Regions from separate parts of the Paenibacillus sp. NPDC056579 genome, predicted to be linked through region 1. Evidence: predicted binding sites of a transcription regulator. Region 1 holds the regulator's gene; each other region holds the start of a gene.

The links. The regulator Rex, encoded in region 1, represses fermentation and respiration genes when NADH is low (regulators of the CRP and FNR family bind a similar motif). The targets are predictions, from matches to a motif close to TTGTGAAATATTTCACAA.
Region 2: the regulator Rex is predicted to act here: its motif matches at 4,316-4,333, upstream of ACFQ88_RS37430 (hemerythrin domain-containing protein).
Region 3: the regulator Rex is predicted to act here: its motif matches at 5,008-5,025, upstream of hcp (hydroxylamine reductase).

Annotation. Positions count from the first base shown of each region.
Region 1 is NZ_JBHTVD010000001.1:130,544-140,719, forward strand. It holds gene ACFQ88_RS00740 (CCA tRNA nucleotidyltransferase) at 1-815, shown strand, start outside; gene ACFQ88_RS00745 (biotin--[acetyl-CoA-carboxylase] ligase) at 808-1,791, shown strand; gene panB (3-methyl-2-oxobutanoate hydroxymethyltransferase) at 2,085-2,939, shown strand; gene panC (pantoate--beta-alanine ligase) at 2,978-3,841, shown strand; gene panD (aspartate 1-decarboxylase) at 3,895-4,278, shown strand; gene ACFQ88_RS00765 (tetratricopeptide repeat protein) at 4,341-4,979, shown strand; gene dinG (ATP-dependent DNA helicase DinG) at 5,061-7,916, shown strand; gene ACFQ88_RS00775 (redox-sensing transcriptional repressor Rex) at 7,913-8,533, shown strand; gene ACFQ88_RS00780 (inorganic phosphate transporter) at 8,595-9,596, opposite strand; gene ACFQ88_RS00785 (DUF47 domain-containing protein) at 9,625-10,176, opposite strand, start outside.
Region 2 is NZ_JBHTVD010000018.1:68,843-79,018, reverse strand. It holds gene adhE (bifunctional acetaldehyde-CoA/alcohol dehydrogenase) at 1-722, opposite strand, end outside; gene ACFQ88_RS37440 (acyltransferase family protein) at 1,537-2,550, shown strand; gene ACFQ88_RS37435 (formate/nitrite transporter family protein) at 2,809-3,660, opposite strand; gene ACFQ88_RS37430 (hemerythrin domain-containing protein) at 3,721-4,245, opposite strand; gene ACFQ88_RS37425 (tagaturonate reductase) at 4,523-6,082, shown strand; gene ACFQ88_RS37420 (ArsR/SmtB family transcription factor) at 6,115-6,483, shown strand; gene ACFQ88_RS37415 (SRPBCC family protein) at 6,476-6,931, shown strand; gene ACFQ88_RS37410 (hemerythrin domain-containing protein) at 7,122-7,631, opposite strand; gene ACFQ88_RS37405 (Fur family transcriptional regulator) at 7,801-8,253, opposite strand; gene ACFQ88_RS37400 (methyl-accepting chemotaxis protein) at 8,517-10,176, shown strand, end outside.
Region 3 is NZ_JBHTVD010000004.1:51,456-61,631, reverse strand. It holds gene ACFQ88_RS17410 (hypothetical protein) at 45-545, opposite strand; gene asd (aspartate-semialdehyde dehydrogenase) at 727-1,812, opposite strand; T-box leader at 1,953-2,214, opposite strand; gene ACFQ88_RS17400 (EamA family transporter) at 2,272-3,225, opposite strand; gene ACFQ88_RS17395 (MBL fold metallo-hydrolase) at 3,297-4,052, opposite strand; gene ACFQ88_RS17390 (Lrp/AsnC family transcriptional regulator) at 4,173-4,586, shown strand; gene ACFQ88_RS17385 (MmcQ/YjbR family DNA-binding protein) at 4,607-4,957, shown strand; gene hcp (hydroxylamine reductase) at 5,097-6,389, shown strand; gene ACFQ88_RS17375 (right-handed parallel beta-helix repeat-containing protein) at 6,475-8,289, opposite strand; gene ACFQ88_RS17370 (ABC transporter substrate-binding protein) at 8,320-9,654, opposite strand; gene ACFQ88_RS17365 (glycerophosphodiester phosphodiesterase family protein) at 9,717-10,176, opposite strand, start outside.

The DNA of each region.
Region 1 (10,176 bases):
GGTTCGCATCGGAATATGCTCTCGAAGTAGAGGCGGCCACTTGGGATGCATTGTGCAGGCTGGCTCCGCTGCTCCAGCATATTGCAATGGAGCGGGTACGGATGGAGCTGGAGCGGATGCTGTCGGGATCATCGCCCAACCGAGCTATTGACCTTTTGGCGGCGAGTGGAATTTTGCGGTACAGCAAAATTCCGCTCCTTCTTGCATCTCTCGGATCCTTGAAGGAACCAGCGGATTTAAGCAAGCTGAAGGGGCCGCTCAGAAGGTGGGCTTATGTCTATTTGCGACTAGGCGCTTCAGCGGATCAAACCGAGGAAGAACTACGAAGCTTGACGTTCTCGAAGCAGCAGATCGACGAGGTGCGGCATATCGTTGGAGCAGCCGTGTATGTTGGGGAAGGCTTGTCTCAGCATCCTTCTGAACCGATAGAGAAGGTTGCGGCGATGGTATGGAAGCTTGCCGCCATCCGCCATGGCAAACCGGCGATGGAAGCGTTGCATGACATTTTGTCCATGAACCTTCAAGTGCTTCTCGCTTTGGGGGGATCGGACGAAAGCGCAGCATATTGCATGAGATCTGGAATGCAATGGCTGGAGGAAATGCCGGTAGACAAGGTGGCTTCCCTGCAGCTGAACGGCGGTGAGCTTATAGCTGCTATTGGGCAGCCGGCGGGACCGTGGGTGGCTCAGACTTTGCAGCACTTGGTCAAGCAAGCCGCACTCGGACAAGTTGCTAATGACAAAAGTGCGCTATTAGATGAAGCGGCACAATATGCAGCAAATAATAAGGAAAGTGATAACCGTGGCCATACATGAACAACTGCTTCAAATGTTCGAGGCGCGTCCGGATGAGTTTCTGTCCGGCGAAGAGCTGAGCATGACCTTGAACTGCAGCCGGACGGCGATCTGGAAGCACATTGAGCGACTGCGCCAGGAAGGCTATGAATTCGAAGCCGTCTCGCGTAAAGGGTACCGTCTTGTAGGAAAGCCGGCTCGACTGGATATACCAAGCTTGCTGTCCCGCCTGCAAACAAAGAGCTTCGGCAAAACGATCCGCTATTTCGACGAGGTTGATTCGACGCAGATCGTTGCTCGCGAGCTTGTCGCTAAGGGAGCCGAGGAAGGCACCTTGGTCATTGCGGAGCAGCAAACGTCCGGCAGAGGCCGGCTGGGGCGCAAATGGCATTCGCCCAAAGGCAAAGGCATATGGATGAGCATCCTGCTGAAGCCGCGAATTCCGCTGCAGTTCACTCCTCAGCTCACATTGCTGGTGGCGGTAGCGCTTTGCCGTTCGCTGCGCCAGACAACAGGTTTGCCGATTGGCATAAAGTGGCCTAACGATCTGCTGATCGAAGGCAAAAAAATTAGCGGCATCTTGCTCGAATCGAGCGCGGAGGACGAGAATTTGCAATTTGTCGTCGCGGGTATCGGGATCGGCGTCAATCTGAAGCAGGAAGATTATCCGGATGACGAGCTGAGAGCCAAAGCGACATCGCTGGCCATAGCCGCAGGCAGGGAATGGAATCGCGAGGACATCTTATGCCAGTTCCTGCAGGAGCTGGAGTCATTGTACACGCTGTATCACGAGCAGGGCTTCGGACCGATTAAGCTGCTGTGGGAAGCGCTCAGCGTATCTCTTCAGCGTTCGATCCGGCTGCAGACGCCGAAAGGCATGTCGGAAGGATTCGCGGTCGGACTGCACGACTCCGGCGCCATCACCGTGCGATTGCCGGACGGGAGCTTGGCCAACTGGTATTCTGGAGATATTCAGTTTGCTTCGCCGGATGCATAATGTCGAAAAAAAGGTTCCCAAACTTGAAAAGTCTGGTATACTGTAAGTATCAAGGTGATATCCGCGAGGAATCACACTTGTACTTGCTTGTAAGGCTTTATCTGGACAACTTTATAGCTTTACCTGGAATATGTCGGATTCTGCTCTGAGCCTAACGGACCGAGACAGAAGGATCATATGATTTTTTTTGCATGTGAACCTTTTAGCTCTCGAGGGCTAAAAGGTTTTTTAGTTCATACTAAAACTAACCTTGGCCTTTGTAGTTAAAATTCAATGGAGAGGTGTGTTGTTAGATGGAAAAACGCAAACCGGTCACTACGTCGAAATTAAAAAAAATGAAAACGGATGGCGTTCCTATTTCGGTAATAACGGCATACGACTATCCTTCCGCTGTATTGGCTGAGGAAGCGGGCGTGGATGTCATTTTGGTCGGCGATTCATTAGGAAATGTCGTGCTTGGTTACGACTCCACCGTGCCGGTAACCTTGGACGATATGGTATATCATACCCGGGCGGTCGTAAGAGGAGCCAAGTCTACTTTCGTCGTGGCGGATTTGCCGTTCATGACCTACCATGGAAACATCGATCAAACGCTGCGCAATGCGGCTCGCCTTATGCAGGAAGGGGTAGCCCATGCGGTCAAAATGGAAGGCGGAGCGGAGATCGCCGAAGCTGTCGCAGCCTGTACGCGTGCCGGTATTCCAGTGATGGGGCATATCGGCTTGACGCCTCAATCGATTCATCAGATCGGCGGATACAAAATCCAGGGGAAAAACTCCGAATCGGCACGCAAGCTGCTTGAGGATGCAAAAGCGTTGGAGCAGGCTGGAGCTTTTGCCGTAGTACTGGAGCTCATGACGGAGCAATTGGCCGCGCATATTTCCGAAGAGCTCTCGATCCCTACGATCGGTATCGGAGCAGGGCCGCATTGTGACGGACAAGTGCTGGTATTTCACGATGCGCTCGGCTACGCCTCCAACATTGTGCCGAAAAGGTTCGTTAAAGAATATGCTTCCATTGGAGACACGGTTCGAAAAGGCTTGATAAAGTATGTGGAGGAAGTAAAAAACCGTGAGTTTCCGGCGCCAAGCCATTCCTTCCAAATGGAAGAGGAAGTTGCGGAATTTTTATACGGAAGCAAGAAATAAATCGGGGGGGCGAAGAAACGATGCAAACGACCAAAGAAATGAAAGTGCTCCATAGCGTAAATGAAATTCGCCAAGCGGTTCGCGCGGCGAGAGCCGGGCGGCCGACCGTCAATGTTGGCTTCGTGCCTACGATGGGATATCTCCATAAAGGGCATGCGAGCTTGCTGGAGGCGGCGCGCAAGAAGAGCGACATCGTAGTCCTGAGCATATTCGTTAATCCTCTGCAGTTCGGTCCCAATGAAGACTTCTCGCGATATCCGCGCGACGAGCAAAGAGATTTGGCTCTTGCTAAGGAAGCGGGTGTCGATTTCGTATTTCTGCCGTCGGTAGACGACATGTATCCGCGGCCGACCAAGACAATCGTATCGGTGTCGGAAGTAACCGATCGTTTGTGCGGAGCATCGCGTCCGGGGCATTTTGACGGAGTGGCTACCGTAGTTACGAAGCTGTTCAATATGGTGCAGCCCGACTTTGCGTTCTTCGGGATGAAGGACGCTCAGCAGGTCGCCGTCATTCAGCAAATGGTGGATGATCTGAACATTCCGGTCGATATCATTCCTTGTCCTACCTTAAGAGAAGAGGACGGCTTGGCGATGAGCTCGCGCAATGTGTATTTGCAGCCGGAGGAACGCAAGCAGGCACTGGTGCTGTCTTCCGCATTGAGACTCGCCGAGCGGCTCGTTAAAGAGTCTAATGGAACAATAGCGGCGGAGGAACTGCAGGCAGCCGTCAAGCAGCATATTGAGCAGTCTCCGCTTGCGCAAATCGATTACGCCGATGTTTTGACGTATCCTTCATTGGAGCCGGTAACCGATTTGAAGGCAGTGTCGAGCATCATCGTCGCGTTGGCGGTTAAGTTCGGTAAAACAAGGTTAATTGACAATACCATCATTCAGTTGTAATTTATACGAAGCCGGTTTTCTATTCAGAAAACTTCTTACAGGAGGTTCAACTCATGTTCAGAACGATGCTCAAATCCAAAATACACCGCGCGACCGTAACCGAAGCGAACCTGAACTACGTAGGCAGTATTACGATCGATGAAGATTTGCTTGATTTGATCGATATGCTTCCAAATGAAAAGGTGCAGATCGTCAATAACAATAACGGCGCCCGCTTAGAAACCTACATTATTCCCGGTCCGAGAGGATCCGGTGTCATCTGTTTGAACGGAGCCGCGGCACGCATGGTGCAGGTAGGCGATACCGTCATTATTTTATCGTACGTTATGCTGACCGATGAAGAAGCACGGAAGCATCATCCGCAAGTTGCCATAATGGGTGAAAATAATAAAGTTATCAGCGTATTGAAGGAAGAAATTCATTCCACCGTCATGTAACGAATGAAAAGCCGTGTGGGGGCGAAAAATGAGGGTATGCTCAGCTAAGGTGGGATGCCTACATGTTCAAACATTTATTTGCCTCCATGAACGAAATGCTTGATGAAGTGACTTCCCAATATGCAACGGCGACAGGCGTCAGAAAGAAGCAGCTTCAGGAGAAGCTGAAAGCATTGAAAGCGATGAGCGATACGTTTATTGAAGAATGGCTATTATTCGAAGAAAAGCTTGCCGCTTTTCACCAGCAGCATCATCCAGCACCACTTACCAATGATTATACGGATCCCGAAATGGTCGGCAAGCGCTCCGACGCTTTTTCCAAAGGCCAAGGATATTATAAGCTCCTGATGTTTGACGAAGCGATCCGCGAGTTTTCCGAGATGGTGCATAAGCAGCCGGATTTTACATTGGCTCGGATGTACTTGGCCATGAGTTATTTGCGCAAAGGAGACATCGCGGAGAGCTACAGTCATTTTCATTTTTTATCTCAATTAACCGAGAACAACCAGATGAGAGCTATTTCGTACAACGCTATGGGCTGCATTCAAGCTCACCACAGCAACATGGACAAAGCCTTCGAGTATTTCAATCTTGCTTTCCAAACGGATCCGACGAGCGTTCAGCCGTTGATGGAAATGGGGCTTTGCGCAGAAAAAAAAGGCCAGCTTCAATTTCATCAGCAGCCGAACCGGCTCCCATAGGATGAAGTTTACTATTCCCTTTTCCCTGCAGTATTGGTATGCTAAGAAGAGAGTGGGAATGAAGGGATTGACATAAAAGGAATGAAATTCGCGGTATTGGATTTTGAAACGACCGGGAGCCAGCCTGCGGATCGCATTATACAGGTTGGCCTCGTCATCATACAAGACGATATCATCACGGACAGGTATACTTCTCTGGTAAATCCCGGGATAGGTATACCTTCTTCTATCACAACGCTAACCGGCATTGACGACGAGATGGTTCGCGAAGCTCCCGAGCTTGATGCGGTAGTAGCGGAAATGGTTCCACTTCTGCAGGATTGCGTTCTGGTCGGACACAATATCGCTTTTGATTTGAGCTTTCTGCAGAGAGCGCTTGATGAAAACGGCTATTTTCCGTTCGACGGCCGGGTGCTGGACACGATGGATGCGCTGCGGGTATTGTTCCCTTCATTAACGAGCTTGCAGCTGAGCATGGTTTGTCTTGCCTTCGGGATCGAGCACGAGAGGCCTCATCAGGCGGATAGCGATGCGGAAGTAACCGCTGAAATTTGGCTGCGCTGTCTGCAGAAATTTCAAAGTCTGCCGCTATTGACCATTCAGCGCTTGTCTATCCTGTTCGATGGAGTAACGTCCGATTTCGGCTGGTTTGTTCAAGAGATGAAAACGTACAAGGAAATGTTTACCACCGTTGATACGGAGACAGGACGTTATTTCCGCCAGTTCGCAATCAATGTAGACGATTGGGGAGACGAAGAGCCGGTTAGGGAGGATACGGATGTATCGAAGCTTCCCGATAGCTTTTCGGACTTCTATGAGCAGTTGAAGGAACAGATGAAGCAGCGGTTCGCCTCATATGAGGACCGGGAAGCTCAAGTGCGGATGCTTGAGGAAGTGGAATCGGCATTTCAGCAAGGACTACACTTGATGGTTGAAGCGGGAACCGGTACGGGTAAATCGCTGGGCTATTTGATCCCATCGTTGTATTACGGGCTGAAGCAGGATAAGAAGGTACTGGTCAGCACCCATACGATCAACCTGCAGGAGCAAATTCGCGAGCGGGATATTCCTCTGCTTCACAGCTTGTTTCCCGTAGGATTCCAGGCGTCCGTGCTGAAAGGAAGAAGCCATTATTTGTGCTTGCGTAAATTCGAGCATAAATTGAATATGCAGGATTTCGAGAACGGCAAGGAAGACCGGATCACGGCCGGCCAGATGCTGGTTTGGCTGAGCGAAACGAAAAGCGGAGATGAAGAAGAGCTGCATTTTGCCGCTAACCGGGGTGCGCAGTTCTGGCATTCGGTGGCGAGCGATTCCGACTCCTGTCTGAATAGGGCTTGTCCCTGGTTCAAAAAGTGCTTCTACCATCGCGCCCGCCATGAGTCCAACATAGCGGACGTGGTCATTACTAACCACTCTATGTTGTTTACGGATACGAAGGCGGAGAACCGCCTGCTGCCGACTTATAAACATTTGGTCATCGATGAAGCTCATCATTTCGAAGAGGTGGCGAGCAAGCATTTAGGCATCGAGATGTACTATGGCACCTTTATTAACACGCTATGGTGGCTTTATAAAGACGCGAGAAGCGGCCAGCTTCCTTCGTTGAAAGCGCGCCTGCAAAGAAACGAATCGGAGCGGGCTCAAGCGTGGTGCGATACGATCGATGCGGTTGCGCCGAAGCTGGTTCAGGTCAAGGAGCAGTGGGATGAGCTGGCGGAAGCGTTGTATCAGCTGTTGGCTAGCCGGTCGGACCCTTCGCAAACCGAAGGTGGCCAGCTAGTTTTCAGGGTCAAGAAAGACGATACGCCGGCCGTATGGGAGAAGCTGCTTGTTCTGGAGGAGAATATTCACCTCGTAACGAATGAAGTGCTGAAGAAGATGGACAAAATGGTCAGCGAACTGAAAGAAGTGCAGGAAGAGCTGGATCTGCAAGGCATGGTGACCGACCTTAGCGGTACGGTGAAGGAGCTGTCGCGTCAGAGGGACAATCTTCATTTCTTCATGACCATGCCGGATGATAATTATGTGTACTGGCTCGAAGGCGGCCAATTCAATAAAGCCAAGTCGCTTCAATTGGTTTGCGTGCCTATCGACGTAAGCCCGATGCTTCAGCAGCATTTTTTCGATGTCAAGGACAGCGTGGTCATGACTTCGGCTACATTATCCGTGGGCAAATCGTTCGATTATACCTGCGAACAGCTGGGGCTCGAGAGCAAGGATGAACCCGCCAAACTGAAAACGGTTCAATTGCCGTCGCCATTCAATTACCGTCAGCAAGCGCTGGTTGTGATACCGAGAGACTTTCCGAGCATTAGAGGAAATTCCGGCGAGCAGCAATTTCTCGATCATTTGACGCAGTCGCTTGCGGAAGTGGCCTTGGAGACGAAGGGCCGGATGCTGGTGCTGTTTACTTCCAACCGGATGCTGAAGCTGGTTCATACTTCGCTGAAGGAGGTTCTAAGCCCGTTCGGCATTCAGGTGCTGGGGCAGGGGGTAGACAGCAGCAACCGCAGCAAATTGACGCGGATGTTCCAGAGCAGCCCGGCAAGCGTGCTGCTTGGCACAAGCAGCTTTTGGGAAGGGGTCGACATTCCCGGAGATGCGCTGACCTGTCTGGCTATTGTCCGGCTGCCATTTCAGCCGCCGAATCATCCTCTGGTGGAAGCCAAGACGGAGAAGTTAAAAAAGCTGAACCAAAACGCGTTTATGAAGCTGTCGGTTCCGCAAGCGGTCATTCGTTTCAAGCAAGGATTCGGAAGGCTCGTACGCACCGCAAACGATAAAGGTATCGTCATCATTTATGATACCAGGGTCATTGATACGACGTACGGGAAGTACTTTTTGTACTCGCTGCCCGGCCCCAAGATCGAGCACATGCCGACCAATCAGTTGGTTCCGAGAATTAAGCAGTGGATGGGGGAAAGCGGTACATGAAAACAATAAAAATATCAGAGGCGGTCGTTCGGCGGCTGCCCGTCTATCTTCGATTTTTGAACGAACTGAGCAAGAAAAATGTCAGCACCGTTTCTTCACAGGATCTGGGTCAAAAGCTTGATTTGAATCCGGCGCAAATTCGCAAGGATCTAGCCTATTTCGGAGAGTTCGGAAAAAAGGGAATCGGCTACGACGTCGATTATCTGATAGAGAAAATACGGCAAATTCTGAAGCTGGATAAAGTCATTCCTGTTGCATTGGTCGGAGCGGGGAATCTTGGGCGCGCCTTATGCAATTACAACGCTTATTTGAAGGATAATATGAAAATTGTGGCCGTGTTCGACGCCCATGCCTCGAAAATCGGGGAGTCCATCAATAATCTTCATGTGAAGCCGATGGGCGAGCTGAAGGAAACGATCGAAGCTCTGCATGTCCGAATCGGCATTATAACCGTACCGGCGGCCGAAGCGCAGAACGTAGCCAACCAGTTTGTGGAAGCAGGCGTTGAAGCGATACTGAATTTTGCACCTATTATCATCAAGGTCCCGAACGAAATTCGTGTCCATCACGCCGATTTCACCACCGAGCTGCAAAGCTTGGCATACTACTTGGATTAATGGGAAATTGAGAACATGAAAAAAGCCTACATTCGATGTAGGCTTTTTTGTGCGTCCTTACTTATGCAGACAGTAGGAAGATGATTTTGTAAATGATATAGGCCAGAGCCATACTGATTGGGATCGTAATAATCCAGGTCATGACCATTTTGGTAACCGTAGCCCATTTCACATCATGGAACCTCATGACAGCACCCGTACCGATGATGGAAGAGGAGATAACATGAGTGGTGGAAAGAGGCATCCCCATGGCCGTCGATGTTTGGATAATGATGGAAGAATTTAAGTCGGAAGCAAATCCGTTGATCGGCTCGATCTTGATCAGGTTTTTACTTACCGTTTTAATAATTTTCCATCCGCCGATCGAAGTACCCAAGCCCATTGCGGTAGCAGCCGACAGCTTGACCCATAACGGAACATCCAGTGAGTCGTGATGACCTAAAGCAACCATACCGAAGACAATGATTCCCATCGCTTTCTGAGCATCGTTCCCGCCGTGTGACAAAGACAGCAGCCCTGCGGAGAAAATTTGAAAGAAACGGAACATCCGGTTCAGCTTCGATCTGGAATGATTGCCGCTCATGAAAATAATTCGGCGAATAATCCACATAACAATAATCCCCGTAGCAAATGCAACGATGGGCGATAAAATCAGAATGATGATGATTTCCTTGAAGCCGCTCCAGTTGACGGAGGCTACCCCAGCGCCAGCAATAACCGCGCCGGCCAGCGAGCCGATCAGCGTATGCGAGGAGGAGGATGGAATGCCGAAATACCATGTGACTAGATTCCATATAATAGCAGTTAGCAATGCCGCAATAACAACAAGTACGCCGTTCTCGACCGTCGCAGGGTTCGCAACCTTTCCTCCGACCGTCTTGGCCACCTCCGACGAGAAGATCGCTCCAATAAAGTTCAATATCGCTGCATAAAAGACCGCGAACTTGGGAGAGAGCGCCCGGGTTGAAATAGAAGTTGCTATAGCATTCGCCGTGTCATGAAATCCGTTAATAAAGTCAAACAGAAGCGCCAGAGCAACGATGATTATTAAAAAGGTTAGCATGTTTACCTCCTACCGATTATGAAAGACCTTACGAATATCGCAGGACGACGCTCTCCAAAATATTCGCTACGTCTTCACAGGCATCCGTAGTTTGTTCGAGTCGCTCATACAATTCCTTCAGTTTAAAATCATGATACGGATCCTTCGGATTCAAGAAAATTTCTCGAATGCCTTCGCGCATGAGACGGTCCGCCTCGTTCTCCAGGCTGTTGATCTGAACGGTGTGTTCGGTAATTTGCATATATTTCTTTTTGGACAACAATTTGAATGCGTCCAGAATGTGCTGACAGCTATCGACCAATACGGCGGAAAATTCTCTCATGTAATTATCGCTTGTGCTGATATTCAGGTAATCGAAACGTGCGATAGTCGCCTCGATACCGTCGATCACATCATCTACTTTGGAGGCCAGCTCCATAATGTCTTCCCGATCCAAAGGAGTTATGAACACTTTGTTAAGGCCTTTAAAGATTTGGTGCGTGATTTGGTCGCCTTTATTTTCCAAATCCTTCAGCTGAGGGTAAAATGCAGCCGGCGGCTGATCCCCCATAACGGCGTTGCGGAACGTTTGTGCCGCGTG
Region 2 (10,176 bases), on a different contig from region 1:
GCTTGCTGCAAATCGGCCGTTTTCTCGATAAAGCAGGGAACGTTGCCGGGTCCGACACCCAAGGCGGGCTTGCCGGTACTGTACGCAGCCGCAACCATGGAGGCACCGCCAGTCGCCAAAACAAGAGCTACGTCGGGATGGTTCATCAGCTGGTTCGTCGCTGCTAGAGAAGGATGCTCGATCCATTGAATGCAGCCTTCCGGAGCGCCTGCCTTGACGGCAGCCTCCATCACCGTTCTTGCCGCCGCTTCGCTGCAGCGTTGGGCGGACGGGTGAAAGGCAAAAATAATCGGGTTGCGGGTTTTCATCGCAATCAACGCTTTGAACATCGTGGTGGAAGTAGGATTCGTTACCGGAGTGACCCCGGCGATAATGCCTACGGGCTCCGCCACCTTTTGATAGCTTTCATAGACATTGTCTTCGATAACGCCGACCGTTTTGTCGTATTTGATGCTGTGATATACGTACTCGGATGCGAACAAATTTTTCGTCATTTTATCCTCGTATACGCCTCGCCCGGTCTCTTCCACAGCCAGCTTCGCAAGAGCCATATGCCGGTCCAGACCGGCCAACGCCATCTGCTGCACGATATGGTCTACCTGCTCCTGATTTAACTGCATGAACGCTTGCAGCGCCTTCTTCGCCTTCTCCGCCAACCGATTCACTTCATCGTGCGCTTCCGGAGTTTCTCCCGCTGCATTCTGCTTCTCTTTTACAGCCATTGTCCCAGCCTCCATTCGAATAGGTGCTTTGCTTCGGATACTACTATGTTACTTTTTTCACAAACTATTCGATATAACATTTATCACAGTCGGCCACTGCTTATTGCTTATTGCTTACCAGCAGCTCCGCCTCCTGCAATATCACCCTGCAACCTTGAGCCCTCCTCTTCGTCAGCTGCTGCTTGCCTCTAGAGTAATGCCAAATACAGGAAATGTATGTGCGATTCATCACAGCCTGCTGATGTTTGCCAGATTCAGCCTATGAGAAAGCCTCCTATCGAAGCACTTCGAGGCTAAACAACCTTAAAGTCCTGCTTAACAAAGCCCGCTTCGCTAGCAGGGTAAGTTTTATCGCTTATATAGAACTTACATCGGGTTAACTCGGAATCTTATCCATTCTATTGTGGGATAAAAAAACACCTGCCTGGTCACAGGCAAGTGTCCTCGATGAATTAACCGTACCGGTCAATCCTCTTCGTCCCATTTGCGGGAATAAGCTTTTTTCGTAATCCAAAACGTCAATCCCAATATGATGATAAGGGTTATGATGCCCAAAATGATCGCTACCGTCACTTGCTGCACTCTCCTCACGGCTTGTTCAATAATTGGCGCCGAGCTTACGTTCTTTCGGCCCGATTGCGGAAATTGATTTCATTATAAGCCATTTGTCCGGTAACATCCAATGGAAACTTCAGCATTTGACCGTGACCTGCGTCACTGCAGTGATCTGACTTCGAATGTAAGCTTTTTTTGTAGAGAGCAGGAACGGCCTTACAAGCCGGATCCGCGACAAAAACAGGCGGAGGGACGCACGATGGCAACCGAACGGAAACACGAGCTGAATGTCTATTTTCTCAATGTCAAATTTGTGCTTATACTGCTGGTGGTGACCGCCAACCTGCTGGAGCCGATGATCGGCGGCAATCTGTATGCTAATGCGGGATATGAAGCGATTTACACGTTCCATATTCCTGTATTCGTTCTGGTGATGGGGTATTTCTCCAAGCCGTTCAAGCTGGATTCGGAAGGCCTGAAGGTCATGAGCACCTTGCTTTATCAATATATTTTATTTCAAACCTTGTACAGTGCGGCCGATTACTTGTTGTTCCGGGCTGCGGGAGTCGTTCACTCGTTTTTCATCCCCTATTCGATGCTGTGGTTCGTATTGAGCCATTTGTTCTGGCGGCTGCTGCTGCTTCTGTTCGTCCGGTTGCCCCATCCGATCGTGTTGGCCGTGCTGCTCGGCATCGCCGTCGGTTATTGGCCGGATGCCGGCGGCTGGATGAGCATCTCAAGAACGTTTGTGTTTTTCCCGTTTTTCCTGGCTGGGTACTCCATTCGTTTGTTTAAAGATTGGACGGCGCTGTCCCGCCTCATCCGTCCCTTTGCCGTTATCGCGTTGGCTGCATTGACCACAGCATTATGGATGGGCGTACGCATCGACCCGGGCTGGTTGTACGGCAATACTAGCTACAGTGCTCTTGGTCATACGGAATGGTATGCGGGTGTATTTCGTGCAGGCACGTATTTGCTGCAAAGCGCCGCAGCCGTATGCTTCCTGGCTTTGATCACATGGAGAGCGGGCCGGATAACCGAATGGGGCAAACGAACCGTCTATGTTTTTCTCTTGCAAGGCTTCGTCATCAAAAGCTGCATCGCGCTTGGCTTGTTCTATCGAATTGAAACTCCGCTCGAGGTTGCCTTCATTCTGCTTGGGGGAGTCATGCTGACGTTGCTGTTATCGACGCGCCGGGCATCCGCCCTCGGAAAGCCCTGGATCGAACCGGACTTCAGGCTGCTCAATCGAACGGCATTGGTCAAAAAATAGTGCACGCGCAGGAAAGCCCCTTTGAATTAGAGAAGGGGCTTTTAGCTAGCGGCGGTGAGCGTGTTCCGGTTAGCCTTTACCATTGCCGGTTTGGCACAACATGAGCAGCACCCTCGACGCTGTGCAAAGGGTGACTCCGCTGGCTGTTCAAAAAGCAAAAGCAGCAAGCCCGTCTGTTCTTCACAGACCGCCTGCTGCTTCCCTCTGACTATTTCCCCAGACTTTTGCCTTGTGCCCTCGCGAAGGTGATTCCCATCGCTATGTGCCGGTATTGCTGCCGGCAGCTTTGCTGTATATCGCTTCATTGGCTTTTGCTGACGTTTCCTTGGCTTTGCCCGCTTCTTCTACCGACGAATAAGCGAGCCGGTATAGTCCCGCTACGAACAAGCTCCCTCCCACTGCATTGCCGAGAAAGACGGGAACCGCATTCGCGGCAAATTGCGCCCATGTCGCCTCACCGGCAAAAATCGCCGCAGGGATCAGGAACATGTTCGCGACGATGTGCTGGAAGCCCAAAGCGACAAAAGCCATCGTCGGGAACCAGATGCCGGCGATACGGCCGGCGCCATCCTCGGCGCCGTAGTTTATCCACACGGCGAGTGATACGAGCCAGTTGCACCCTATCGCGGAGATAAACGCGACGAGAAAAGGCTCTTCCAGCTTCGCATGAGCAAGCGCAGCGGTTTGCGCCAAATACGGCCCATGCTCCGTCATGCCTGCCAAATGACCGAACACGTAGGCGACGAACAGCGCACCGGCCATATTAGCGGTGCCGATAATCGCCCAGTTGGCCGCCCAGCGGCGATAGCTAACTTTGCGGGCATAGCAGGCGAAGGGCACCGCCATCATATTGCCCGTGAGCAGCTCTCCTCCTGCGATGAGGCACAGTATAAGGCCGAGAGGAAAAACTGCCGCTCCGGCTAAACTGCGCAAGCCTCCCCAGTCCGGCGGAAGCGAGCCGCTCACCCTGATGGCAAGAAGAAAGCCGAGCGCGATGAACGCCCCGGCGGCGAAACCAAGCGGAAGCTGTGTTTTTAGCGGCATGTACGCTTTTTTTATCCCGGCTTGAATAGTACGAAGAGCAATCTGCTCCGGCTTGGCGAATCCCATGGCGCGCCTCCTTTCGGATACCTGTTGCTTCAACCTCCACAGCACGTCTGCTTCCGTATTTTAGAAGCCGTATTGGTTCGAACGGTCGGCCAATGCCTCGATCATATCCTCCTCTTGACGAAAATGATGCTTGAGCACCGCACATGCCTGCATCAAATAAGATGCCAGCTCCTTGGCTTCCAGTGAAGCGACAGGCAGCACGATTCGTTCTACCCTCGTCACGAAAGCCGCTATGAATTGATCGGCTATCACATGCTCCTGCTCCATCTCGCTGTATAATTCCAGCACGTTCGCTTCATCTCCGAAGTACCATGCCGCCATCGGAAACATCGTTTCCGCTTCCCATTTTGCGTGCGCGTCCAAGTCTTGTTGAAACACGATCGTCTTGTCACGTAAAACATGCAGCACCCGAGCCCAATCCACCGAATCGTCGGCAAGCCCGATCGCTTTGGCCATTGCATACAGCTCCGTTAAGGCTTCGTCCAGAAGCACGTGCTCCTCTTGAAGCCGCTGGACCGCTGCATTGAACTCGTATAACGGGTGGCCTAACGTTGTGAACGTATTTTGATGCATTTGCGGTTTCATATCGTTTTCCTCCGTTTCCCGGGGGGAGCCCCCTATTTGAACCAAGTATAGCTTACGGGAACGTTTTTGTACGTGAAATTAATCACAAACTATATTCTTTTCTAAAACTCTTTCTCAGCCCGGTGCAATATCCATACACAGAACGAAAAACCATTCCTCTTTCACCATGCCAAAAGAAAGATTCGAGGCGGACCTGTGAGCAATATCATTTCGCTTCCATCAGATGGCATTTAAGATGAAAGGTACTTAACCTTACCCTTGGGAGACACTCCTTAGCGTGAAAACGGAATTAGATGGAGCCAATACATTTTTTGAAATGGAGGTTTGTGTCATGAAAGGCAAAAAGAAGCCTGCCCCCATGCATCCCGAGCGGGTGCTGCAATTTGGAGACGGTGTTTTTCTGCGCGGATTTGTCGACTGGATGCTCCACCATATGAACGAGCAAGGCCTGTTTAGGGGCCAAGCGGTGGTTGTGCAGCCCTTTGCGGAAGGCTCCGCTGATGAAATCAACGAGCAGAACGGGATGTATACGCTGCTTCATCGCGGTATATGCGATGGGAGGACCGTCGACGAGGCCGAGCTGATCGGATCGATTCGGCGCGCCATTAATCCTTACTCCGATTACAAAGCTTTTTTGCATTGTGCGCTTAACCCGGATTTGCGCTTTATCGTTTCGGACACTTCCCCTGAGGGAATCGTCTTTACAGAAGACGATCATTTTACGGATTTTCCGCCGAGCAGCTTTCCGGCCAAGCTGACGGTCTTTTTATACAAACGCTTCAAAACGTATCACGGCAAGGCGAGCAAAACGTTCGTCATCCTGCCCTGCGAGCAAATAGACCGCAACGGCGACGTACTGAAGCAAACCGTGCTGCGCTATGCCCGCAAGTGGCATTTGGAGCAGGAATTCGTCTGGTGGATCGGGCATAACGAATTTGTGAATACCGTTGCCGACCGCCTCGTGACCGGCTATCCGCAGGACGAGATCAAGGAGCTGACCCATCGTATAGGGTATGTCGATCATTTGATCAATACCGCCGAGCCGTTTCATCAATGGATCATTGAGACGGCCAACCCCCGTCTGCCGGCGGAGCTGCCGCTGGCCCAGGCCGGCTTGAATGCCGTATGGACGAATCAACTGACGCCTTACCATACCCGCAAGGTGCGTATTTTGGACGGGATGCAGACGATCCTCACATTGACGGCGTTTTTGTGCGGCAAACAGACGATGAAGCAGGGGATGGACGACTCGCTGCTCGCCGCTTTTGTTCATAAAGTGCTTTCGGAAGAAATCATCCCGTCACTCGATCCCGAGCTCGCAGCATCGGAAGCTACGAAAGCCTACGCGGATCTGGTTCCGGAACGTCTGGCCAACCCCTTATTGCAGCGTCAGCTTCACCGCTTAGTAAACCATGCTGTGGCTCAATTCAGGAGAAGCGTGCTGCCCTCCCTCCTCGAATTCCGCAAACGCCATCAATATCCTCCCGCGCTTCTGTGCTTTTCGCTTGCGGCTCTGATCCTCTTGTACAAAGGTACGGCGCTGGATAACGAGCGGCTTGCAGCAAGACGCGCTACAGAGGTGTTTATCGTTGAAGAGGAGACGGACCATGTGGCGACGTTCCGCGACTTCTGGTCGGCCTATGAGGGAACACCGGCCTCTGCGTGCCAGCTCGTCTCCCGCGTATTGAAGCATGAGCCTTTCTGGGGAATGAGCTTGGCTAATACCGACGGATTGGCTGCTCAAATCAGCACATCGCTCGTGCTCATGATAAACAAAGGAATCCCGGAGGCCCTATGGCTCGCGCTTCAGGGAAAGCCGGCCATTGCTGAGGCTTAGCGGCTTATTCTGACGGACTGCGGCGGGAACAAATGACCGGTGGCAATTTGACATGCAGCCAAATGGTTGCATATAATAGGGACATGGACAACATTTTCAAGGCACTTGCCGATTCCACGAGGAGGCAGCTCCTCGATCAGCTTTTTGTGAAAAACGGGCAAACGTTAAGCGAGCTGTGCGATCGTCTCGAAATGACCCGTCAGTCCGTGACCAAGCACCTTCTCCTTTTGGAGGAAGCCGGCCTGGTCATTGTCGAGTGGCACGGCAGAAATAAGCTTCACTACCTTAACGCCGCTCCCATTGGAGAGATATACGACCGTTGGATCGGTAAATACGACCGTCATCGGGTCGAGGCCTTGCGCGAGCTGAAGAGCAAATTGGAGGAGGACCACCATGTCTGATACGACTTTTGTTTATGTGACCTACATCGCAACGACACCGGAGAAGCTGTGGGAAGCTTTGACCAGCACCGAATTTACAGAGCAATATTTTTTCGGAAGCAAGATTGAATCCGATTGGCAGGAAGGCTCGTCAGTCACTTATTCGCGTAACGGGAAGGTCACCGATTATGGAACCGTGCTGAAGGCCGAACCGCACCGCCTTCTTTCTTTTACATGGACTTATGTAGGCGACAATACGGTTCGTGAGCAGCCGACACGGGTTACCTTCGAGCTGAAGCCGATGGGGACGACGGTCAAATTAACGCTTAAGCACGACAAGCTGCTGCCAAGCGATATCGTGGAGAAGGACGATACGTTCGAAGGGTACAATAACGGATGGCCTGCGGTGATGAGCAATTTGAAGACGCTGCTGGAAACAGGAGCTACGCTGCCGGTAGTTACCGTGTAGCTGCACCTTCCCTTAGCACAGAAAAATCCTCGATTCACCTTATTGCATCGACGGACTTGAACGTTCCCACGCGGGAAGACCTGTGTCGACGCCTGTCAAAGATAGCGCTGGTTTGCAGAGTAAAAAAGCTGTCATCCCTCATCCCGGGTTGACAGCTTTCCATTAGTTAGCGGTTTGGCGGCGGCTAATGTCAGCCCTCTCCTGTCGCAAGCAAAGGCAGCAGCATCTCTTCCTCCGACTCCAGATGGTCCCGCACGACGCGGCATGCCTGGTACAAATGGTTCAGCGCCTGACCCAGGCACGCCTGGCCCGGGCAATCTTCAATCACCTGCATCTCCTTGTAAAAAGAAGCAAAAAACACATCGGCAAGCTGATGCTCCTTCTCCAGCATCCAAAGGGAGGTCACATACTCCGGCCCTCCGACGGGCTGCTCGGTCAGCATAGGGAACAATTCCGACGCTTCCCATTCCGAATGCCGTTCCAGTTGCCTTACGAGCTCCTCGGTTTCCTTGATCAATGCCATCAGTTGCACGCGGGACGGCGTTTGCCGCTGATGCTGCATCGTTCTGGCGTTTCGCTCCATATTGTGAATGATTTCACGCAATTGCTGATGCTCGCAGCGCAGCTGCTCCAGAGCACCGTCCCATGGTTTCGGATCCTCTTTTTCGAACTTTCCGGCAAACAAAACATTCATAGTCATCACAGCGCTCCACCCCTAGTTAGAAATGGCTTTCTAAGTCCAGTGTAACGGATCGCCGTTCGCTTCGCTGTGCGAAGCATCACGTTCTTATGACATTTTTTCCGCTGATCGTGTGCATGAGCAAAGTGCACAATTGCGCTGCCTTGAACACGAACTTACCTCTTACCTCTTACATCGCAATGGCCAAATTACTGCTCTGCTTGGCGCGGCAGGACTCGCAAGTACCGGATATTTCCACATAGACGTGGTCGACCTGAAATCCCGCAGGCGCCTCCTGCTGGATCCAAAGTGCCGGTACCACATCGGAAATGGAACCGCAGCATGTGCAATGCAAGTGATGATGAGGATGAAGCAGCTTATCGTACCGGGCGATACCGTTCTGTCCGATATACAATTCGTTCAGCAGTCCGAGCTGCCGGAGCACGCGGATATTTTTATACACGGTCGGCAAGCTGACCACTTTGGGGTGATCGGTGTATATCGTTTCAAAAAGCTGCTCCGCGGAAGGGTGCGACAATGCCTTCTCTCCATATACATATTGCAAAATCAGCTCACGCTGCCTTGTAATACGAATTCCCTCCTCTACGAGCCGCTCGGATGCATATTGTAACGTTACGTTCATACCGATTCCCTCCTCAACATCCTTAATTTATATTTAGACTTAATATAAATCATTGTAACACTTCCCTTTTCCTCCAACATGAAGAATAGATGAAGGTTTGATGAAATGGGCTTGCAGACCCGCCCCTCAAGCTCCCCACTCCATAAACACCATTTTAATCCAAGTTTTTCAAAGTATTACCTCAGTCCCTCCTCTCAAAGTACATGTCCTGGATGCCGATATAATCCGTTAGAACTATAAACCATCTTGGGAGAGAGAACAGCATGACTAACAACAGGAATTGGATCCATCGAATGAGCAACGTATCGCTGAAAGTAAAGCTTCCTCTTTTTATTAGTCTGCTGGTAGTCGCAGCGCTGCTCGGCACGAGCATGTCGGTGTACAATTTCGGAAGCCGACTTATCATGAGCGAGGCCAAAGACAACATGGCATCAAGCGGCGACCGGATCGGCGAAGGCTTGTGGACAGCCGTGCAATTGCAGGAGCAATCGGTCTATCTCGCATCGGCTCACACCACATTCAGTGACCTGCTGACAACCCGCGAGGCGATGCAGAGCAATGATAACGCCTTTTTCTCTAGGGATAATGCGATTTGGGTTAAAGCGAACGAAACGTTGGCAGCGAGCCTCAAGGGGGCGCCCGACACCGAATTGTTTGCCGTGTTGGATTCCAAGGGAGTCGTCGTCGCCAGTACGGACGAGAACGTGATCAAAGCGAGTATGGCCGACAGGGAGTATTTTCAAGAAGCCGTTAAAGGAAAGCGTTTTATTAGCGATGCAGTCGTGTCACGCAGCAGCAGCAAACTGGTCGTACCCTTCGCCCAGCCTATTTTCGATAAATCCGGTAAGGTGCTAGGCGTCTACATCGCGACGGTTAACAGTCAATTTTTCACGTCCAAATTGGAAGGCATCCGAATTAATGAACATGGTTACGTAACCATTATGAGCCGGTCCGGCATTACCTTGTATCATTCGTTAGATCCAAGTCAAATCGGTAAACAAGTGGAAGCGGATGGCTTGAAGGCATTCTTGGCGCAAAAAGCAACAGACGATATCATCCAAGGCGATATAGAAGCAGGCGACTCCTATATCCGTTATACGAAAATTCCGTCATCCGACTGGGTCGTCGTAGTGTCAGACACGTACGAGGACATCAATCAGCCGATGTACAGCATGATGAACCGGGTTATCCTGATTACCGTCATTGCCCTGATCTCGGCCATGGTAATCGGACTGCTCCTTTCCCGATATATCACGAGCCCGATCGTCAGATTGACTCAAGCGTTCAAACAGCTGGCTCAAGGGGATTTGACAGTAAGGGCAACCGGTAAGTATTCAAGCGAAATGAAGCAGCTGGCCGACAGCTTCCATACGATGATCCATCAGCAAAAGATGCTGATTACCAATATGAACAACTCGATTCATGTGTTGAATCAGAGCACTGACGAGCTGGACCATTCTGCCAAGCAAACCGCCGTCTCCATTGCCGAGACTACGACTACGAGCACGGAAATCGCGAATGCCATGGAATCGCAAGCTCACGATACCGGACAGATTGTTGAGAAGTTCTACAGCTTCGGCGAACAATTCGGCTTTCTTACCGAGAAAGCGGAGTCGATTCGGGAACGGGCGGAGCACATTGCCGAGGTATTCCACTCGAGCGAGGACGTCGTCAATCAACTGATTCAAATCAAAAATAGCAACGAACAGGAAGTCCAGACGATTTCGGAGATTACCCACAATCTGCAGCACAGCTCGAATCAAATCAGCAATATTACAGGTACTATCGCGGACATTGCCAATCAGACGAATTTGCTGGCATTGAACGCTTCGATCGAAGCGGCGAGAGCAGGCGAGCATGGCCGCGGCTTCGCTGTCGTTGCAACCGAGATCCGCAAGCTGGCGGAGCAAAGCTCCAAGCAGT
Region 3 (10,176 bases), on a different contig from region 1:
CGCAAAGATTCTATGCTTCCAAAGCAACAAGAGTTGCGGCCGGTTCATGAAGTAAAGCGGTCCACCTTGGATTTCATCGCGGCGATGATCGTCCTTTTATAGCGGATGGCCAGCAGAAGAACTTCATACTTCTGGCTCGCAGAAAGCTTCTTGAAGCGCGGCTCTTCCCTTAGAAAATCGCTGGCGACCGCCCACGCGACCGGCGACAAGCGTCTGCGCTTCATCCCTGGAACCGAGATAGAGCGTTCACGTTTCCGCTCCCTCCATTCCTGCAACCGATGGAGCCAAGACCTTATTTCCGCCTCCGGCTTGCTCTCGTCTATTAGACAGGGAGCGGCACGCTTTTTGGTATGCTCACGAAGAAACTGGAACCGGTCATGACCGAGTACAATGGTGTAGGAGCCTTCTTTGCGGTTTTTGCGAACAACCAACAGGTGCATGCAGTCCCACACCAGCCCGCGAAGCTTACGGAGATGTGACGTCATCCGGGCGGTGACGTCCGGCTTAAGCTTGTCTAGAGGTATATACTGGACGGTAAATCGCATATACATCCTCCTCCTTGCAGGAAGTATATGCTCCTTCCGAATTGTCCTAGTCGCGGCATAGCGCAGGACTTTGTCGAAAAAGAAAAAGACCTGCTATTGAGGTCTTTTTCTTTAAGCACGCAGCCCGGTAACCCGTAGGCTACCACAATGCTATTATAGTAGAAGCTGCAGTCCATCTTGCTTACTTGGCTTGGATATATCCTTCCGCTTTAAGCAGCTCAGCGATCAATACGGCTCCGCCGGCAGCTCCGCGCAAGGTGTTATGGGACAGTCCTACAAATTTAAAATCGTAAATGGAATCCTCGCGCAATCTGCCGACCGAAACTCCCATTCCGCGCTCAATATCGCGGTCCAATTTCGTCTGAGGTCTGTTTTCCTCTTCGAAGTATGTGATGAACTGCTTAGGCGCGCTTGGCAATCCAAGCTCCTGAGGACGCCCTTTAAATTGCTGCCAGCGGCTCAAAATTTCCTCTTTGGACGGTTTGTTCTCGAACGATGCGAATACCGTTGCCAAATGTCCATCCGTTACCGGAACGCGGATACACTGCGTTGTAATTAATGGCGAAGCTGCTTTCACAATTTCATCGTTCAGGATGCTGCCCCAGATGCGCAGCGGCTCCTGCTCGCTCTTTTCTTCCTCGCCGCCGATATAAGGAATCACGTTGTCCAGCATTTCCGGCCAATCGGTGAAGTTTTTGCCGGCTCCGGAAATCGCCTGATACGTCGATGCAACGACTTGGGTCGGTTTGAAATCCAGCAGGGCGTGAAGAGCAGGCACATAGCTTTGGATGGAGCAGTTCGGCTTCACGGCGATAAATCCGGTCGAGGTTCCGAGACGCTTTCTTTGTGCTGCGATCACTTCGATATGTCCCGGGTTAATCTCCGGAATGACCATCGGGATGTCCGGCGTCCAGCGGTGGGCCGAATTGTTGGAAATAACAGGCGTTCCCGTTTTGGCATAGGCTTCCTCTAACGCTTTAACTTCGTCCTTCTGCATATCGACTGCGCAGAAGATAAAGTCGACATTCGCTGCAACCTCTTCCACCTTCGAAGCATCCTGAACGACGATGCGCTTCACATCTTCAGGAATCGGATCGGACAGCTTCCATCTGTTTTGTACGGACTCTTCATAAGTCTTGCCTGCCGAGCTGGCACTCGCTGCAATGGCTGTTACTTGAAACCATGGATGCTGATCCAACAGCTGAACGAATCTTTGGCCGACCATACCGGTTCCGCCCACAATACCGACTTTCAATTTTTGCGACATTCCTATTCATATCCTTTCATGATGACATTATGAGTGATCTTGCATAATAATTTTGTGATTTTGCCTACCCTATATTACATGTTGGATGTGCTTTGGTTTGTTACATGAAACTAAAAAAATCCCACCCCCAAGACCATAGTCTTGAGGACGAGATTTGTATGCTCGTGGTACCACCCCAGATTCGCAAATACGTCGCCGTATGTGCCTCTTCAAGTACGTCATCACATAGTCATGATTATACTCTAGCTCTGTAACAGGAGCTCCTGTCGCATCATCCCCCGTGTAAGGTTCCGATGCGCTGCTCAGAGTCTTTCTTCAATAAATAATCCTTTGCTCCTTTTCAGCAGCCGGAGCTCTCTGCGAAAGAATGTATTTATTTACTCGTCTCTTCATAGCATTTGCATGTGTTGCGATTATAATATCAGATAACGGCAGATTGGTAAACTGTTTTTTTGAAAATTAGGCGCTGTTACTACATCCGCCAACCGGCGTACGGCCGCTCTTCTTTCCTGCTGAAAGTACAATGAAGAAGACGCCGGCCAAAATAATGACGATGGCGCCAGCCATCCGAAGTGTCAGCGGCTCATCAAGCACGGCCCAGCCAAGCACGACTGCGACGACCGGGCTGACGTAAGCGACGGTGTTCGGCAGCGAAGCCGCAGTACTCGCCCGCTGCAGCCATGAGTACAGAAGAAATCCGGTCATGGTCACGAAGAGAAGATAGATCATCGCAAGCAGCGTCGTTCCCGTTAACGAAGAGATGCGGAGCTGAGCCCATTCTCCTCTGGAGAGGCTTACCATCATAATGAGGATGCCGCCTATAAGCATTTGAATAGCGGTGCTGAACATCACTCCGGGCTGTGCGGTTCTACGCATAGCAATGGTTCCGCTCGCGTTCAGGAAGGAAGCGGCCAGTATCGCTCCGACTCCAATAAGGCTCAACCCGTCTTGCCCGTTGGGAGCAATTAGAACAGCTAAGCCGACAAACCCCAGCATCAATCCAAGTGTGGCCCAAGCATTCGGACGGCTGCGGAAGATGGCCCAATCCAGCAACGCTGCCCACAGCGGCATCGTCGATGCCAGCAAACCGGCCAACGCCGAGGATAAATATGGCTGAGCCGTGATAACCATGCCTTGACCGCCGGCGATAAGCAGCACTCCGACAAGAGACGCGTTCCCCCACTGCTTCCCCGTCGGACGAGACGCAGCGGGCATGCGCCACAAGCACCATAGCAGCAAGGCCGCTCCGCACAAAATAAAGCGAAAGCCGGTCAAATACGGCGGAATTTCCGTTATGATGATCTTCAGCGCGAGGAAGACCGAACCCCACAGCAGCCATAACGCAACCAGCGCCGCTGCAAAGCGCAGCCCGTTAGGGGAGCCGCCTTGCTCTGCACGGGAGTTTTCCGTCACTTGAGCTTCATTCCTTTCTGCGGCAACGTGTCCGTATCACGATAGGAATCTACGATTTCCATTCGTGCTTCTTATAAGACCATCGATTCGCCATCATCCGGTACTGTGATATGTCCCGTTAGGTCCTTCTCTTCAATAAAGCTCTTCAGCTCGCGTCTGGATAGAAAGCAATGATTGACGGACTCCATATGGGAGACGATGATTGCCGACTGCGGAGCCGCCAAATGCGTCCGGTAAATGTCGTCCTTGCCCATCGTAATCGGGTCTCCATGCAGGAACTGTGCCGAGCCGCCATTGACGATAATGACATCAGGGCGATGAATTCGGATCGCGTCCTCCACCTCGCTGCACCATATCGTATCGCCGGCAATGTATAGCGTCTTCTCCTCCGGATGCTCAAAGACTACGCCGGAGACGTTCCCCATCAATTTGCCGATTTCGCCTGTTCCATGCTGCCCTCTCGTCCGGCTCAATCGGACTTCGCCTATATGGCCGATCCGTTCGATTGCTTGAACGCTATTAAATCCGTGCTTCCTGATGACTTCGGCATCTTCATCCGACTGTGCGATCATGTTGGCGTCTTTCGGAATCGCACGGATCGCCTCCGCATCGAAATGATCAGGGTGCAGGTGCGTAACGATGACCGCATCCGCGGTAACAATGTCCTCCACAGCAACCGGAAGCTCGGCTGTCGGGTTATTGACAGGATTCGCCGTATTCACCACAGGCGGATAGGCTCCCTTCGGCGCCAAGTAAGGATCAATCAAAAATGTATTACCTCCATACTCCAATACGATCGTTGCATTTCGGATTTGTGTAATTTTCATAGCCAAGCCCCTCCCTTTAATATTTCTCCCTTTTAGGTTAACATTGAGGTTGGAAACCATACATATTGTAAATCACGAATATGGCCGGAAATACTTGATTTTTGAAAGAGGTTGTTATACATGCTGGATTCTACGGACAAACGCATACTGGAAGAGCTGGCCAAGGATGGCAGGATTTCGATGAAGAAGCTGGGCGAGAAGGTACATCTGACCGGACAAGCAGCGGCGAACCGGGTATTGAGGCTAGAGGAAGAAGGCGTCATTGAAGGCTATACCGTTCGGTTAAATAACAGAAAGTCTGGTTACGCCGTTCAAGCGTTTATTACGGTGTTTACGAAGAGCTTCGATCATCAGCCGTTCCTGTCCTTTGTGGAAACGCAGCACTCTTATATCATCAATAATTATAAAATCAGCGGTGACGGCTGCTATCTCATGGAGTGCAAGTTCCCTTCCAACGAGGAGCTCGACAAATTTCTAAACGATTTAACACGCTACGTGAACTATAAAGTATCCATTGTCATTAATAAGGCCTAACGGGAGACGGAGGAATAAGAATGAGCATCGAATCGTTGACACGCTATTGTTTATCTAAAAAAGGAAGCAGCCAGGACTACCCATTCGGCGATGATGTGATGGTGATTCGGGTCGCCTCCAAAATCTTTGCTTTCCTATCCGAACGAAACCGGCAGCCGAACATCAGCTTGAAGTGCGACCCGTTTATAGCGGAAAACTTACGGCAACAGTACCCTGCCGTAACCCCCGGCTATCATTTGAATAAGAGCCATTGGAATACGATCGTCATTGACGGCTCCATTGAGGAACCGGAGCTATTCAGTATGATCGATCATTCGTACGAGCTCGTTTTTAAAGGCCTCAAAAAAGCGGAGAAAGAATCCGTGCTTTAAGACGGTACGGAATAACGTTTATCACATTGTTCACCATTTCTCCAGAATCCTTGTGATTACTATCACATAAGACTCCTCCCGCCTCTGTTAAGCTATTGTTGCAAGCGAACATAGCTATTAATCGAACGGAGGATGCCACATGTTTTGTTACCAATGTGAACAAACGCCGAACGGCGGCTGTAAAGTCATCGGGGTATGCGGCAAGGATGAAACGATTGCAAGCCTGCAGGATACGATCATTTTTGCGCTCAAAGGAATTGCCGCTTATGCGACCCACGCGAGACAGCTTGGTTATACGGACCCGGAAGTCGATAAAATAACGCACGAAGCGCTTTATATGACCTTAACCAACTCCAACTTCAATCTCCAGGAGCATCTGGATATGGCTATGAAGGTAGGCAATGCCGCCGTGCGGATTATGGATGTTCTCGACCGTGTGCATACGACGCACTTCGGAATTCCTCAGCCGGTTACCGTGCCGCAGAATAAAATCGAGGGCAAATGCATCGTTGTGACTGGACATAACCTGTATGCGCTGGAAGAGCTGCTGAAGCAGACGGAAGGCAAAGGCATCCATATTTATACCCACTCCGAAATGCTCCCGGCCCACGGGTATCCTAAGCTAAAGCAATACAGCCACTTAAAAGGAAACATCGGAAAAGCCTGGTACGACCAGCGACGGTTATTCGAGCAGTTCCCGGGGGCGATTCTGGCGACGACGAACTGTGTTATGCCGATCAAGGGAACGTATGCGGACCGTTTCTTCTCTTACGAGGTAGCGGGACTGGAGAATGTTACGAAAATCGTTGGCGAGGATTTCTCCCCACTGATTGAACGAGCGCTCGAGCTGCCGGAGGCGAATATCGACTCTGAGCAGGTTCTGACAACCGGTTATCACCACGAGACCGTCATTGGACTTGCGCCGGAAATCATTCAAGCGGTGAAAGCCGGACAAATCAAGCGTTTCTTCGTCATTGCTGGTTGTGATGCGCCGGGCAAAGGCGGCGACTACTACCGCGAGCTTGCGACTTCGCTTCCGAACGATACCGTCATCCTGACCACCTCCTGCGGGAAGTTCCGCTTTAACGATGTGGATTATGGCACCGTAGCAGGCACAGCTATTCCTAGATACATCGATTTGGGCCAATGCAACAACTCCGGCTCCACGGTCAAAATTGCTCTGGCGTTAGCCGAAGCCTTCGAATGCGATGTGAACGAGCTGCCTGTAAGTATCGTTCTATCGTGGTTCGAGCAGAAGGCTGTTGCCATCCTGCTTGGCTTGTTCAGTCTCGGAATCCGGGATATCCGTATCGGTCCGAAGCCGCCGGAGTTCGTTAGCGAAGGCGTCATGAACGTGCTGGTCGAGAAATTCGGCTTGAAGCTGATCGGCAATGCGCAAGAGGACATGGAGGCTATGCTTTCCCTACACTAAAATGTAGACGAAATCCCCCCGCTCCCGGCAAGGAACACCGGAACGGGGGGATTTCTTATCCGCCTTTCTCTTTGGATGATGGAGCCTATCCCTTGATACCTATAACGTACCTAACAGGATCGCTTGTGCTTATTAGCTGAAGCCTGGTCTCATTAACGATGGAGGCCACTAAGCTTCCATTGGCCGTAGCCACGTTAATAAAATCCGTACCCGGCCGAAAGCCGGACGTGGACCAGCCCCGCGCCGTTTCATGCCGTAAATTCCCCGTCGACACTGCGCCGGTAGCAATAATGACCGACTTAAAATTCCGTATGTCTTCGTTCAGATCAATCGTTCCGCTGCTCACATTTAATACCCCTGTCAGGAATTGCTCCGAAGGATTGGCAGACACCAACGTTCCGGCCCCATCATCCATAATGGAACCGTTCGATCCGGGTAAGCCGAAGTTACCGCTTATCACGGTTCCGCTGCTGCTGGGTTTGATCAGTACCAAATAGCTATAATTGCTGCTGAAGCCGCCATTGTTGACGATATTGGAACTAAGATTCGATTCGCTGCAGCCATCCAGATGAATGCCGCTGTAGAGACCGTTCCCCTGCTGAGAAACTCCCCGTAATATATTGTTTTTTGCGGTGAGACGCGTCACAGTACTTGAATAAATACCTTCCCTTTTTACATTGAACACCGTATTGTCCGCAAGAAAAATATCCTGCCCCTTGATGATACGCAGTGCTGTATTCGCGATATCCGTTATTACATTGTTCGAGACGGTAATGTTAGCGGGCGGGTCCGTAATATCGCTCGCCGTCGCAATAACGATTCCGTGGAATCCTGTCCCGCGCAGCACATTGTTGGATACGATCGTATTCTTGCACGAATAGATCGGGATCCCGTGGCCTCCGACATTCGATATCGTATTGCCCGATACGACGGAATTATAAAAGCTCTCCGGTCTAATAGCGACATCCGCTAGGTCGGCAAAGTGGTTATTGACGATGCGGATATTTTCATGAAACACTTGCTTTCCCTCGCTGTTGTATTTAGAGCCGTGAGCGCCAACGCCGCGGTGTCCGTTCGCAAAGGTACAGCCTTCTATTAATACGTTCTGGCAAGGCGTATCGTCATAGGCCCCGAAGCTAGGGAATGATTCCTTGGATGCGAAATCGATCTGTACCATTTCAAACATTCCGGATGTTGTAATGATTTGATTTTCGAACCTGCAATGGAGCAATGTTACATTTTTACTGGAGTTAAACTCTATGATATGACCGTTATGCCCGTTAACAAATCGGACCCGTTCGATGTGAATGCCGTCAGCGTGGCCGATGGCAAACGCCATGAATCCTCTGCTTGGATCGGAAGGCAAATTCACATCTGCACACAAATCGATAGTTCCTCCGATGACGGTAATATTGCCTTCTCCGCCGTAGCCTGATGCATAATTGGCATTGCCCAGTTGTCCGTTGACGAACAGCTTCAGGTTGCTATTCGGAATGCCCATTTTTTTAAGTATAGCGTGATCGTCCATCAGGATGGTCGTATTTTTATATAGCTGCAAAGGACGCGTAATAATATAGGAGCCTGCCGGGATATAACAAGTGCCGAAGCCATTAACCTTAATTTCCTGCAGCACGGTCTCAAATGCCTTCGTATCATCCTGGACACCGTCTCCTGCCGCACCATAATGAGTCACGTCATAATAATGACCCGTGCCCGGATCGCTGTCTTTGCCGCCTCCATACACGGATTTAGTAACGGACGCGGACACGATGCCAGGTGTGCTTGAATAAATAGCGTTACCTCCCATGGTCATAGCGACCCCGACCGCTCCGATCTTTCCTATGGAGGAGAGCAGCTTTCTCCGGCTGATTCGAGTAGATTCTTGTTCTTTATCCAGCATGAGGATTACCTCCATTGTTCCAGAGTTCTATTACTTTTTGGTAAGCTCGGATATTTTCTGGTTGAGTTCTTCTTCGGCTTCCCTAAGCGCTGTGTTCATGTCCTTCTTGCCGAGTACGAAGTCGTCGTAATATTTGTTCAGAATATCTCTTGCCGTAGTGTAATAATCGCTGAAACGAGGTGCTGGAGCAGGCGTGCTTTTGAAAAACGCCGGAATATTTTTCCCTTGGGCATACGGAATATCTGCAGCGAACTGCTTCTGCATCTCCGGATTTATGAGCGGACTGGGGACGGGTCTTTGCCGGGAAGCAAGCAATTGGACTTCATCGGAGGTAAACACCTCGATAACTTTCATTGCCGCGTCTTTATGCTTGCTTGTTTTGGTCGCTCCGATCACTGCGAAGTCAACCATACCGTATACATTCGGCATTCCGCTGTAGCTAGGATACTGCACCATGTCCCAGTTGAGTCCTTCATTCGTCGCATCCTTCAACCGGTCGATAATGTTGATCGTGGCCAGCATGGCGATATTCCGCTCCTTCATGAACCGGACGATCCCCCCGCCGTTCAGATCCGTTGTTTTCTTGGGAATGTTCCCCGGTATCGAATACATGCCTTGCGCGACTTGAAATACTCTGCGCCACTGATCGTTGTTGACTTCCGCTTTATTCGTCCTACCGTTCAAAATGACTAGGGATAACGGGAATGCCAAACGAGTCGCATGCTCCGGATCCAGGCCGTAATATTGAATGCCACCGTCCTGTCTGGTTACTTTCTTTGCCAATTCAATCGTCTCTTCCCAGGTCATTCCGTCTTTAGGGTAGGGAACGCCGAACTTATCGAAAATATCCTTGTTGTAATACAGCGCGTTGGCTTGCCTGTAATATGGCAGCCCATATACTTCTCCCTTCTCGGAATATTCTTTAAGAGCATTGATGTAGAGCGGGTCGAACCGGTTCAGATCGATATTATTTGCCTTCGCATACGGTGTAATGTCTTCGACTAAACCGACTTGCATCAGGTTGCCCAAGTAGCCTTGAAACTCGGTGTAAAGGTCAAAGCTGGCTCCGCCGGCCACCAAATCTTGAATCCCTTTGCCTTTTTTGACAATATTGACCGTAATGTAAGGGTACTTTTTCTTCAGCGGCTCATGCAGCAGCAAGTTCCACAGCTCGTCGGAAAGATCCTGGCCTGCAAACAGATTTAAGGTCACCGGTTCTTCCTTCCCCTTGGCGGCTTCCTTTCCCCCTGCCTCCGACTTGCTGGAATCCGATTGGTTCTCGGCAGCCTGATGCCCCTGACTACAACCGGCAATCATAGATAAGGTTAATATGCTGGAAAGCAGAATAATTCCAAATTTGCGCATATCCGATTCTCCTTCTCCATACAAACTTTACTAAATATCCGAACGATATGTACCCATTATTATTATGAAGTAGTCCGCAATCTTCTCTTTTGCAAATAAGTTGCCAAGTGCAATGGCCAGTCCGTCTGAATAATGTCTGCGCCCATATCCAGAATCCTGCCCCATCCTTCATCTTCGTTGACCAATAAAGCGGTATCGTCGTCACTTCCCAATGTTAGAACCGTCGAATCGTTCAAACGGATGGCGTTCAGCCAGACGAGCAAGCTTCTCTTCTTTAAGTCCTTGATGATTTCCAGGTTATAGAAATCGCTTTGTTCCGAGCTTATGATAACTTCTACCCCTACCGTATTAATGTTTCTTGCAAGCACTTGGTTCAATTCCCGTGCGTTTTTTACTATCGGAATATACATCACCGGCACATCGTATTGCTCGAGCACATCCAAATACGTTTCCTTTACAGGACTCTTCACTATGATTTGATCGAACATCGAGCGTTGTCTAACGAGCTCAAATACGTCATCC